Regions from separate parts of the Synechococcus sp. 60AY4M2 genome, predicted to be linked through region 2. Evidence: riboswitches for the same ligand, from Rfam matches in the RefSeq annotation. Region 2 holds a riboswitch; each other region holds the start of a gene.
What was found. A riboswitch is a leader RNA that binds a small molecule or an ion and turns the genes downstream of it on or off. The one in region 2 is predicted to bind cobalamin.
Positions count from the first base shown of each region.

Region 1 (4,215 bases), 160 kb from region 2:
CGGTAGCTTAGGCCTAGATTGAAGCTATCGGCTCCTACAAAGGCTAGCTCTTTGCCAACTGTGGCCGGGTTAAGGGCAGCGCGGATGATGGGATCATTGAGGGTATAGTTGGCAAAAAGCGTCCAGTTTTCCCCCAAACGCAAATCTAAAGCCGCTTCCAGGCCGGTATATTCGACCAGCCCGATATTTTCATAGGTTCCCCGGCGCGGCCCAAGGCTGACAAAGGTGATGCCATCGCGGATGCGGTTGTGGGCAAAAGTTAAGCGCAGCAGGCCAAAATCTCCCAAGGTTTGATCCAGGCCGATGTCCAAGCTCTCCCCTCGCTCTGGGCGGAGATTGGGGTTGCCATCCACTTCAAAAAAGCCGCGCAGCCGAAAGAACAATTCCGAGATCAAGGGGGTGCGAAAGCTGCCGGCGTAGCTGGCCCTCAAGGTAGTTCCCTCGGCAACTGCCCACCGGATCCCCACAGCCGGCGAGGTGGCCGAGCCGTTGGCCAAACTGCTGAAGTCCTGACGGATGCCCAGGTCGAGGTGGAACTGGGGATCCGGGCTGTAGTCCAGGCGGGCAAACAGGGCCCCCTGGTTAACCGTATCGTCGTAGTTGATATTGGCAGAACCCCTGGCAAAAGAAAAAGTCGTATTGCGGGCTGAGATAGAGCGATAATCTGCCCCCAAAACTCCCTCTAGGTTTTCGCCGGCCTGCCAAGCATATTGAAGCTGGGATCCCCAGCCATTGCGCAAGATGACGTCGCGGGATCCCTGGCTTTGCGGAGCGCTGAAGCGGTAGTTGAGATCGTCCAAAAAGACTCTTGCCTGCAGGGATCCTGTTTCCTGAGTCCACAGCCAACTGAGATCCAGCAGCAGATCGTTGGTGTTTTGCTCTGCGTCGGGAGAGGGAAACTCTACACTGCCGGGCACGCGAAAGGCTTTGTTGAGGTAGAGGGCGTTGGCTGTTAGGACTTGATCTTCGGCCAGTTGCCAGGTGAGCTTGGCCTGCAAGTTGTGGTACTCCACCGCCGAGTTTTCCCGCCTGCCTGACTTGCCCAGCCGCTCAATGGCAAAGGGAAAGTCGTTGTTACTTTGCAGACGGCGATAGCTGAGCACCCAGCCCAGATCCTGGGCTTGGCCGCGACTTTGGATCCCTTGCTCATTGAGACCGTAGCTGCCGACCGCCGCTTCCAGCACCGTCTCCGTTTCTGGCTGCGGCTCCACCGTGACGATGTTGATCACGCCGCCAACGGCGTCTGAGCCGTACAGGGTAGAGCCGCCGCCGGGGGAGACTTCAATTCGCTCGACGACATCGGTGGTGATTTGGGAGAGGTCAAACCCCCCGAAAAAACCCAGATCGTTGAGAGGGCGGCCATCCAAGAGCACCAATACCTGCGCCGTTCGCGCCCCTCGCATGAATTGAGAGCTAAGAGCTCCCAACTGAGTTCCCGCTGTGCCATTGCTGAGGATCCCGGGCAAGTAGCGCAGGGCTTCCTGCACCGTCCTTGCCCCTTGCTGGCGCATCTGCTGGCGGGTGATGACGTAGACTGGGCGGGAAGACTCTCGCAGCAGGCCGGGACGGCGAAACGGGGTGGTGACGGGTTGATTCAAAATCTCGGCGCTGAGGCCGGTATCCAAGATTGCCTGCCCCCAGGCCGGGATCCCCAAACTCAAGATCCCCAGCCCAAGGCTGAGACATACAGTTACTTTCATCCGGTTGCTCCTGCTTCCGTGCGACGCGGAAGGGCTAAGCTTTGAGCCAAAGCCGCAGGCGGGCATCCTGACTGAGGGCCTCAGCCCATCACAGTTGCGGCACAGCGCCGGATTTGCACCGGACTTTCCCCATTGCTTGCCCTGGCTGATCCCCAGGACAACCTGACGGCACGGCTTTCCTCCCCATTGCTCTGGAAAAAGCCGTGCTAGGCATCATACATTCCCTGCTGGGGAGTTCCTATCCTGCCGGGGGGGATCCCTGGGCAGTGAGGTCAACGGAAGATCATCTCCGCCACCGCGTCAAAGCCGGCGTCCAACAGCCGATCCAAGACTGACTGGGCCTGGCTGCGGCTGTCGTAGAGGCCGGCCTGCAGCACCCTCCTGCCGTTGAACACGGTCTCCACCGCTTCGGGGACGAGCTGCCGCAGCCGCTGCAAATCGTCGCTGCCCTTGGGGGTCACCAGCACACGAAAGCGGGTGGCCGACTCTGCTGGGGCTACCGCCGGTTCTGGAGCCGCGGCAACGGGAACAGGGGGGGTTGTTGGGCTGCTGCCCGCTTGTCGGCGAGCCGGGGGTGGCAGGAGGGTAGTAATATCCGTGAGAGGAGCCACAGATTGCTGGCGGACGGGAGTGGCAGGAGCAGGCTCAACCGGTTGGGCAGGCGTGGTGGAGCCATCGGGGGTGAAGGGGACGGCAACAAACTCCTGGGGTTGAGCGCCTGCCGGCTGAGGGGGGGCACTGGGCAAAATGCGCCCTCCCGATCCCGCTGCAGGAGGGGGAACGGGGGCAGTCGATTGGGGCACCGTCACCACCGGCAAGGTGGGAGAGGCCGCCGCCGGCTGGGGATCCCTGCTGGGAGCCGGAGGCTCGGCCTGCGGAGTTGTGGGCAGCGTCAAGCCGCCTGCCGCAATGGGTGGCGGGGCGTTGCTGGGCAGCGCAGCCACCGTGGTCTGGCCGGCCAGATCCAGCTCCCCTTTGGTTTTGCCGGCCAGTTGGTTGCCATTGGCGTTGAGGCGCAGGCCGCGGGTGGCGTTGTGGATGTCGTACTGGCCGTTCCCCTCAAAGATGTTGTTGCCGGGATCCGAAGCCGTGCCCAAATCTGGCTGGGCGGTGGTGATAGCTGTCAGGCCAGTCTCCAGGTTGCGGGCAATGAGATTGTTGCGCAGGATGGGACGGGCGCTGCCGCCGACCACAATGCCGGTGCGGTTTTGCAGGATGCGGTTGTTGCGCACAATCGGCGCCGAGCGCTGGTCGATGGTGAGGCCAAAGCCGGTCTCTTGGAAGAGGTTGTTGACAATGGTGGGCTGGGAGGTGCCCAAGACGGAGATGCCGTTGGCCCCGTTTTTGTAGAAGCGGTTGCCTTCTATCCAGGGGTTGGAGGCGCCGGCGATGAAAATGCCGTCGTGGATGCTGCCCACAAAGCTGTTGTTGAGAATGCGCGGGGAAGCCGATTCTACCCAGAGGGCGTAGCCGCGCCGACCCTGGTTGCGCAGGGTAACCCCCCGCACCTCTGAGCCGGTCTCTGCCAGCAGGGCAACGTTTTGCCGGGCCAAGGTCGGGCTCATGTAGGTGCCGCCGCCATCGATCAGGTAGCCCTCTCCCAAGGTGGACTCGTCCCCGCGCAAGATAAGGCCGGCCTTGAGGCGGATGGGGAAGACTTCGCCGCTTTCTGCGCTGTACACCCCCGGCAGAAGCTGGATGATGCTGCCGGCTGGCGCCCGGCTGATGGCATGGGTGATGGTCTTGAAGGGGTTGTTGCGGGATCCATCCCCTTGGGTATCGCTGCCATTGGCGGCATCCACAAAAATGGCGGGGCGGTCGTCCGGCAGCGGCGGCGCTTGGGGCAGGGCCTGCTTCTCCAAAAGGCCGGTGTCCAGGGAAGTTTGCGCCCAACTGGGATCCCTTCCTGCCGCCAGCAGTAAGCTGGTGCTCAACAGCAAAGAGGTGGCCAGTCGCGTCAGCGTCGCGGAGCCGTGACGCTGCAACCGCAAGTCAGGCAGGACTGCTGTAAATTGGTGTTCGCCGGATTTCTGCAGACGGATGAACGATAAGGAAGAGATCATAGGAGTCATCCCCACACCAGGCTGGGCCAGAGAAAGAAGGAGGGTCGAGGCTATCCTACCAAACCTGACAGGCAGGATCCTGCCCTCTTCCCCAACTCCAAATACGGACTGATGCAGGCTTCTTTTTGTAGATCCAACGCTACCCCTAGAGTATACCCTTGCCATGACCGACGAAGCCCTTGCCCGCGAAGGCTCCTCCCAAGAGTTGCCGCTGGCTTCCCTCTCGTCTGGGCGCCCCCTGCTCAACCTGCTGTTGTTGGGGATCCCAGCCCTGCTGCTGCTGCTGGGCCAGTGGGCAGGGCAGCCGGCCCTGGGCTGGGGGGCGGTGCTGGCTTGGCTGGGCCTGGCCGGCTGGTGGGGGCAGCCGCTCTGGGTGCAGATCGGGCGCGACCTCTGGCAGTGGCTGACCACCTGGCCCAGCCTGGGGTGGGCGGCAGCAGCTCTCGGCTTGG
Region 1 covers NZ_AUMZ01000001.1:604,176-608,390, reverse strand. Annotated here, with positions in the region: gene SYN60AY4M2_RS02665 (TonB-dependent receptor) at 1-1,700, opposite strand, end outside; cobalamin riboswitch at 1,740-1,881, opposite strand; gene SYN60AY4M2_RS02660 (DUF1565 domain-containing protein) at 1,973-3,763, opposite strand; gene SYN60AY4M2_RS02655 (pentapeptide repeat-containing protein) at 3,927-4,215, shown strand, end outside.
Region 1: another riboswitch for cobalamin. It lies ahead of SYN60AY4M2_RS02665 (TonB-dependent receptor); the one in region 2 lies ahead of SYN60AY4M2_RS01900 (TonB-dependent receptor).

Region 2 (4,215 bases):
TTGGCTCCACGTCTTGGGGATCGAGATCTCCAAACACGTAGGTCATCTTTCCAGGGGCTGCCAGGGCAATCACGCAGGCATGGCTGCAGCCGCTCATACAGGCAACCGGCTTAAGCTGCAATTGAGGGTTGAGCACCTGCGATTGCAAGGCGGCTAGAAGCATTTCTCCTTTGCTAGTCCCTTCTTTTTGGCCGTTGACCCAGCGAGATCCGCAGGTGGTACAAACCCAAAGGTAATGTTTGGCCTCAGCTTGAGTCGAGATTCTGGTTGAGATCGTCATACAGTTGCTTCCAAACTAGAAGCACCCCACAAATGGTTAGCCAGAATTCAAAAACAACCTGAGATGTTGCTAAAATTGCCCCCGCAAGTTCACCCTCAACGTGCGACCAACGCCGGGATAGCCGGGGAAGACTTCATACTGCTCATCCAGCAGGTTGTCGATCCCCATCTCTAGGCTTAGGTCCTCAGTCAACGGGATCCCTCCTCGCCAAGCTACGGTGGTGTAGCCTGGTAGGGATTCCGTGTTGGTGTTGTTGGTAAAAAAGCTCCCAATGTGATGGACTAAAATTGAGCTGTACCAGCCTTGCTCGTGACGGTAGGTCAGGCCTAAGTTCAGGCTATCGGCTCCCACAAAGGCTAGCTGCTTGCCAACTGTAGCTGGGTCAAGGGCGGCGCGAATGATGGGATCATTGAGGGTGTAGTTGGCAAAAAGCGTCCAGTTTTCCCCTAGCCGCACATCTAAGGCTGCCTCCAGGCCGGTATATTCAACCAGCCCAATATTTTCATAGGTTCCTCGGCGCGGCCCAAGGCTGACAAAGGTGATGCCATCGCGGATGCGGTTGTGGGCAAAAGTCAAGCGCAGCAGGCCAAAATCTCCCAAGGCTTGATCTAAGCCAATGTCAAAGCTTTCCCCTCGCTCTGGGCGGAGATTGGGGTTGCCATCCACTTCAAAAAAGCCGCGCAGCCGGAAGAACAATTCCGAGATCAAGGGAGTGCGAAAGCTGCCGGCATAGCTGGCCCTCAAGGTGGTGCCTTCCGCCAAAGCCCAGCGGATCCCTAGAGCAGGCGAGGTAGCCGAGCCGCTGGCCAAACTGCTGAAGTCCTGGCGGATGCCGAAGTCGAGGTGGAAACGGGGATCTGGGCTGTAATCCAGGCGGGCAAACAGGGCTCCCTGGTTAACCGTATCGTCGTAGTTGACATTGGTAGAACCCCTGGCAAACGAAAAAGTTGTATTGCGGGCTGAGATGGAGCGATAATCTGCCCCCAGGACTCCTTCTAGGTTTTCGCCGGCTTTCCAAGCATACTGGAGCTGGGATCCCCAGCTATCGCGCAGGATGAGGTCGCGGGATCCCTGGCTTTGCGGGGCGCTGAAGCGGTAGTTGAGATCGTCCAAAAAGAGTCGAGCTTGCAGGGATCCTGTCTCCTGAGTCCACAGCCACCTGAGATCCAGCAGCAGGTCGTTGGTGGTTTGCTCGGCATCGGGAGAAGGAAAGTCTACGCTACCGGGCACGCGGAAGGTTTTGTTGAGGTAGAGGGCGTTGGCCGTTAGGACTTGGTCTTCGGCCAGTTGCCAGGTGAGCTTGGCCTGCAAGTTGTGGTACTCCACCGCTGAGTTTTCCCGCCTGCCCGACTTGCCCAGCCGTCGGATGGTAAAGGGAAAGTCGTTGTTGCTCTGCAGGCGACGGTAGCTGAGCACCCAGCCCAGCTCCTGCCCTTGGCCGCGGCTTTGGATCCCTTGCTCATTGAGGCCATAGCTGCCGACCGCCGCTTCCACCACTGTCTCCGTTTCTGGCTGGGGCTCCACCGTGACGATGTTGATGACGCCGCCAACAGCGTCTGAGCCGTACAGGGTAGAGCCGCCGCCGGGGGAGACTTCAATTCGCTCGACGACATCGGTGGTGATTTGCGAGAGGTCAAACCCCCCGAAAAAACCCAGATCGTTGAGGGGGCGGCCATCCAACAGCACCAGCACCTGGGCCGTTCGCGCCCCTCGCATGAACTGAGAGCTGAGAGCCCCCAACTGGGTGCCGGCTGTGCCATCGCTGAGGATGCCGGGCAGATAGCGCAGGGCTTCCTGCACGGTTCTTGCCCCTTGCTCGCGCATCTGCTGGCGGGTGATGACATAGACGGGGCGGGAAGACTCTCGCAAGAGGCCAGGACGGCGAAACGGGGTGGTGACGGGTTGATTCAAAATCTCGGCGCTGAGGCCGGTATCCAAGACTGCTTGCGCCCAGGCTGGGATCCCCAAAACCCAACTTCCCAGCCCAAGGCTGAGACCTAGAACTGTCTTTTTCATGTCAGCTCCTTGCTCCGTGCAACGCGGAAGGGCTCTGAGCTGAGCCCTGAGCTGAAGCCGCAGGCGGGCATCCTGACTGAGGGCTTTTGCCCATCACAGTTGCGGCACAGCGCCGGATTTGCACCGGACTTTCCCCATTGCTTGCCCTGGCTGATCCCCAGAGCAACCTAGCGGCACAGCTTTCTCCTTAGTCCTTCTGGAAAAAGCCGTGCTAGGCATCATATCTCTCCCGCCCTGGAGTTCCCATCCTGCTGGGGGGGATCGGCGCTAGGGTCTAATCGTGAGACGGAAAAGAGCCTCGTCGGCCATTTGAAGAACTTCTTGCCCCGCTGCCATGAGCCGTTCTGGGGGCAGCTCTCGGTACTTAGCAATAAACCCAGGCAAGACTTGAAACTCCACTCGCTTGCCAGTTTCTCGATGGATGACAACACTGCGCATTTTGTCCAGGGAGTCCACCTCCACCAGCTTTAAGTTCAGCTTGCCCAAGCTGGCTCCAGTGGCGGCGTGCAACCCATCCACGATGCAGGCAAAGGGAATCTGGAGCGGCGACTCGTGAATGACTTCCACCACAAAGCGACTTGGGGAGGTGGGGGGGAGGGGACTTGCCAAGCCCAGCTCCTTGAGAGCCCGCATCCCCATGCGATAACCCACCACCGCCCAGGGGCCAGCACCGCCGTGGATTTCGGTAACTCGCTGGGTGGCAGCCTCAAGGGCAGCCGGAGGATTGGCAGAGCTGCTGGGGTGGGCCAGGGCAGGGATCCCGACCGCTAGCTGAATGGCCATCCACAGCAGAGGAAGCTGCTGCGGCTTGAGAACCCATCGCTTGCGCATAGGCAGACAAGAACTAAACCCCAAGGCAGTATCCTAAGCCCTGCTCCTGGGTCTTGCCTATGCAGGGGGGGAGGTTATCTGAGCAAACGGAGAGCTAGACAACCACGTTGACCAGCTTCTTCGGCACCACGACGACCTTCTTCGGCGTCGCCCCTTGGAGATACTTCTGGGCCGCTTCCGACTGCAGAGCCAGCCGCTCCTGCTCCTCCGGCGTGACATCGGCAGGGGCTTCAAAGGAGCCGCGCAGCTTGCCGTTGACCTGCACCACAATCGTTACCGTATCGGCCACCAGCGCCGCCGGGTCGTAGCTGGGCCAAGACTGGCGATGCACCGAGTCGGTACCGCCCAGGGCCTGCCACAGCTCTTCGGCAATGTGGGGGGCAAAGGGCGCCAGGAGCAAGACCAGGGTGCGGATCCCTTCGGCGTAGACGGGCGAGTCCGGGATCCCCGCCTCGGCTAGGGCATTGCTCAGCTTCATCAGCTCGGCAATGGCAGTGTTGAACTGGTACTCCTCCAGATCCTCACTGACTTCCTTGATGGCCGTGTGGACGGCACGGCGCAGATCTCTTTCCGCCTTGGTCAGGGATCCCGCCTCGACCTTGGCCTGCAAGGACGCCGTCCCGCCACCGCGACTGACAAAGTCGTACACCTGTCGCCAGACGCGGTTGAGAAAGCGAAACTGCCCTTCCACGTCGGCATCGTCCCATTCCAAGTCCTTTTCCGGCGGCGCCTTGAAGAGGATGAACATGCGGGCCGTGTCTGCCCCGTAGTTGGCCAGCACCTCTTCCGGATCCACGCCGTTGCCCTTGGATTTGGACATCGTAGCGTAGATAACTTGCAGAGGCTCGCCGGTTTCGGGATCCCGCGGATCGTTGGGATCCTTAACCAGCGCTGTGGGGATCCAGCGATCCTTGCCGGACTTGTTGGGGTTGTAGTAGGTGCGCGCCTGCACCATCCCCTGGGTGAGCAGGCGGGAGAAGGGCTCATCGAAATTCAGCAACCCCAGATCCCGCAGCACTTTGGTGAAAAAGCGGGCGTAGAGCAGGTGCAAGATAGCGTGCTCGATGCCGCCCACGTACTGATCCACC
Region 2 covers NZ_AUMZ01000001.1:445,607-449,821, reverse strand. Annotated here, with positions in the region: gene SYN60AY4M2_RS01905 (DUF1636 domain-containing protein) at 1-280, opposite strand, end outside; gene SYN60AY4M2_RS01900 (TonB-dependent receptor) at 350-2,296, opposite strand; cobalamin riboswitch at 2,341-2,482, opposite strand; gene SYN60AY4M2_RS01895 (formylmethanofuran dehydrogenase subunit E family protein) at 2,564-3,127, opposite strand; gene leuS (leucine--tRNA ligase) at 3,222-4,215, opposite strand, start outside.

Region 3 (4,215 bases), 1.9 Mb from region 2:
ACGATCTGTCGGATCCAGAGCGGATCGCCCAACGGGCCGCAGAACGGGAACTGAAGCTCAAGGTGGCGATAGGGGTGGGCATCAGCACGGTGCTGGTGATCGGATCCCTGCCGATGATGCTGGGGATGGACATCCCGGGCTTTCCCATGTGGCTGCACAATCCTGGGTTGCAGTTGCTGCTGACGGCTCCGGTGCAGTTTTGGGTGGGCAAGCATTTTTATCGAGGCGCTTGGGCCGCTTGGCAACGGCGCTCGGCGGATATGAACACGCTGGTGGCCTTAGGGACGAGCGCGGCTTTCTTCTATTCCATTTTCCCAACGGTTTTCCCCGACTCTTTCCATCGGCAGGGACTGCATCCCGATGTGTATTACGAAGTGTCGGCGGTGGTCACCACCTTGATCCTGGTGGGCAAGTGGATGGAGCAACGGGCTAAGGGGCAAACCTCCGAAGCCATTCGCAAGCTGATCGGGCTGCAACCGAAAACGGCGAGGGTAATCCGCCAGGGGGTGGAGCAGGATGTCCCCATTCGGGAGGTGCAGGTGGGGGATCGGATCCGGGTGCGCCCCGGCGAGAAGGTGCCGGTGGATGGGGTAATCCTAGAGGGATCCTCCACCCTCGACGAGTCGATGGTGACCGGCGAGAGCCTGCCTGTACTCAAATCGGCGGGGGATGAGGTGATTGGGGCAACGCTGAATCGGACGGGCAGCTTTGTGATGGAAGCGCGGCGGGTGGGCAAAGACACAGTTCTGGCCCAGATCGTGCGCTTGGTGCAGGAAGCTCAGGGATCCAAAGCCCCAATTCAACAGGTGACGGATCGGGTGACTGCCTGGTTTGTGCCGGCAGTGATCGGGGTGGCAGTTCTAACTTTCGTGCTCTGGTGGGTGCTGGCGGACAACCTGACGCTGGCCTTGGTGAACACGATTGGGGTGCTGATCATCGCCTGCCCTTGTGCGCTGGGGTTGGCAACCCCCACCTCGATCCTGGTGGCCACGGGACGAGGGGCAGAATTGGGGATCCTGGTGAAAAGTGCCGACAGCCTGGAATTGGCCCACCACTTGCGCACGGTGGTCTTGGACAAAACTGGCACCCTGACCGAAGGTCGCCCTACCGTCACCGATATTTGGGCCCACGGCTCCTCTCCCCTGACGGTGTTGCGCCTGGCAGCGGCGGTGGAGCGGCACTCGGAACATCCTTTGGCCCAGGCGGTGGTGCAGAAAGCCGAAGCGGAAAAAATTGCCATCCCTCCTGCCCAGCATTTTCAGGCAAGGATAGGCAGTGGGGCAGAAGCCTGGGTGGAAGACCAGTGGATCCGCATCGGTCGGCTGAGCTGGCTACAGGAGATGGGGATCCCTTGGGATCCCTCTTGGTCAGAGCGGGTTCAGAATTGGGAAAGCCAGGGCAAAACGGTGATCGGCGTAGCGCAATCCCAGAGTCTGGTGGGGCTGTTGGCCATTGCCGATCCGCTCAAACCCACCTCTCCTGAGGCAGTGCAACAGCTGCAACAGATGGGTCTAGAGGTGATCCTGCTAACCGGGGATAACCCCACTACGGCCCAAGCGATTGCCCGGCAGGCAGGCATTCAGCGGGTAATTGCCCAAGTCCGCCCCGATCAGAAGGCAGCTTACATTCGCAGCTTCAGACAACCTCGACACCGGGTGGCGATGGTGGGAGATGGCATTAACGATGCTCCGGCTCTGGCAGAAGCCGATGTGGGGATCGCCATTGGCACAGGTACGGATGTGGCGATGGCCGCCAGCGATATTACCCTCATGTCGGGGGATCTGCGGGGAGTCGCCACAGCCATTCAACTCAGCCGGGCCACCCTCAACAACATCCGCCAGAACCTCTTCTTCGCCTTTATCTACAATACGCTGGGGATCCCGATTGCCGCTGGGGCGCTCTATCCCTTTACAGGCTGGTTGCTCAACCCTATGCTGGCGGGGGCAGCCATGGCCCTGAGTTCCGTTTCGGTGGTCGCCAATGCCCTGCGCCTGCGACACTTTCAGCCCCCCAGACCAGCGGGCCGGCGTTAGGCCCTCTCCCAGGGGCAAGGGGGATTAGCGCGGCAACAGTTTTGCTGCCCTTTGAGCATGAGTCTGCCGTACCGCTCATGCCTCAGGGCTATCTTCTGGCAGACAAGGACATCCCCCCCAGGGGGCTTGGTGAACGACAAGCGGCAAGCTAACCTAAAAGGCTCAGGCAGACTGGGGAAAGCGCGGTGCAAGTCCGCCACTGTGACGCAACTGTGATGGGATCCCTCCCTCAGCCAGAACACCCACCTGCCGTTGTCCTGTACCCCTTGCGATTCACAAGGAACGGAGTTTTTTGTGTTGAATACCCTCAGTGTTTCCCCTCCGCTTGCGGTTGGGCAGTCTCCTGTTGTCCCCCTGCCCCTGTTGCTCATCGGCCACGGATCCCGTGACCCTGAAGGGCAGCAAGCCTTTCTGGAGCTGGCCCAAGTTTATCAATCCCTCACCCCCCATCGGCCGGTGATCCCCTGCTTTTTGGAGCTAGCCCAGCCCAGTATTGCCCAGGGGGTGGAACAATGCTTGGCCCAAGGGTGGCAGGAGATCGTGGCCCTGCCGCTGCTGCTTTTTGGGGCGCGCCACAACAAGTTCGACGTGACGGTGGAGCTGGATCGTCTGCAGGCCCTCCACCCGCAGTTGCGCATCCACTACGGCGGGCCGCTGGGGATCCGGGTCGAGATCTTGCAACTGTTGCGGGAGCGATTGGCCACTCTGCTGGCTGCCCAGCCGCAGCAGATCCCAGGGGCGGAAACGGTGTTGCTGTTTGTCGGTCGCGGCTCCAGCGATCCCGAAGCCAACGCCGAAGCCTGTAAGCTGGCCCGGCTGCTTTGGGAAGGATCCGGGTTTGCTGCCGTGGAAACCTGCTTTATCGGCATCACCCATCCCCGCCTGCCGGTGGGTCTGGAGCGGGCCCTCTCTTGGCAGCCGCGCCGGGTGGTTGTGCTGCCCTATTTTCTCTTTACAGGGGTGCTGGTGAAAAAAATCGAGGCGGCGGTGCAAGAACGGCGACGCCAATACCCCGAGATCGACTGGCTGATGCTGCCGGAATTGGGCCTTGTGGACGCGGTGCTGCACAGCCTGCAGCAACTGGAGCAGGAAGCTCTCCAGGGCCAAACCCTGATGAACTGCCACCTCTGCAAGTTTCGCCTGGCGGTGAGCGCAGAGCTGGGAGCGGGGCATACTCATCACCATGACCATGACTCCCATGGGCACGGATCCCATCACCATCACTCTCACCATCACCACAACCACGGCCATACCCCCGCAGCAGCAGCGGATCCCTGGGCCGAATTGCAGAGCTACCACCAGCGGGCTTGGCAAGTGCCCTAAGCGAGAAACAGAGGCTGCCGGCGGGATAAACTGAGATGCAGGCAGGCGATCTGTGAACCTGACCTCTGGTTCTCCTGCTCCGGTGGTTCTGCTAGCGAAAAAACAGAAACGATGATGTTCTCCCGCTCCTCTTGGGTCTCAGGTGCCGCTGCCGCGGGGAGCGGGATCTTTGTCTTCGCGTTGGTGGTGGGCCTGCTGGATCAGATCCTGCCGACCCTGCCCAAGGTTTCCCTGTCCTTGGCCGGGATCCCTGGGCTCCTGGCTGCAATTGGGGCCTCCTACGGGGTTTGGCGGCTGGTTCAGATGGGTCTGCAGTCGCATTCCTGGCCTGACTTTCGAGAATCGCTGTTGGCGGCTGTGTCTCCCTTCGATCCTGCCGATCACGGTGGTAGGCCGCGGCAACCCGAAGTGGATCCGCGTCCTCTGCAAGTGGCTGAGGAGATCCGCCAAACCCAGCTTCGCCACCAAAAGATCCTCGACCGCACCAAGCAGCAGGTGAAAGCCGAAATCCAAACCTGCGAACGCCCCCAAGCGCAACTGCGCAGCGAGCAGCAGCGGTGCCGAGTTCTGCAGGCCCAAGCCCAACGGTTGCAACGGCACTTGCAAAATCTCCAAACATCACCCCCGCCCTCTTCCCCAAACTCCAAACCGGCCAAACCCACACCAGAGCGGGAACTGCGCCACAGGCTCCGCCAACTTCAATCGCAAGTTACCACCCTAAAAATAGAGCTGGAACGGCAAGGGATCCAACTGCAGCAGTCGGAAGCCGAGCGGGCCCAACTCCAGCAGCAGCAGCAAAAACTTAAGCGCCTCCTGCAGCGCACAAAATCCGAAAACCAAAAGCTGCGCTCCCAACAGG
Region 3 covers NZ_AUMZ01000001.1:2,335,658-2,339,872, reverse strand. Annotated here, with positions in the region: gene SYN60AY4M2_RS10280 (heavy metal translocating P-type ATPase) at 1-2,033, shown strand, start outside; cobalamin riboswitch at 2,162-2,298, shown strand; gene SYN60AY4M2_RS10275 (sirohydrochlorin chelatase) at 2,328-3,356, shown strand; gene SYN60AY4M2_RS10270 (hypothetical protein) at 3,468-4,215, shown strand, end outside.
Region 3: another riboswitch for cobalamin. It lies ahead of SYN60AY4M2_RS10275 (sirohydrochlorin chelatase); the one in region 2 lies ahead of SYN60AY4M2_RS01900 (TonB-dependent receptor).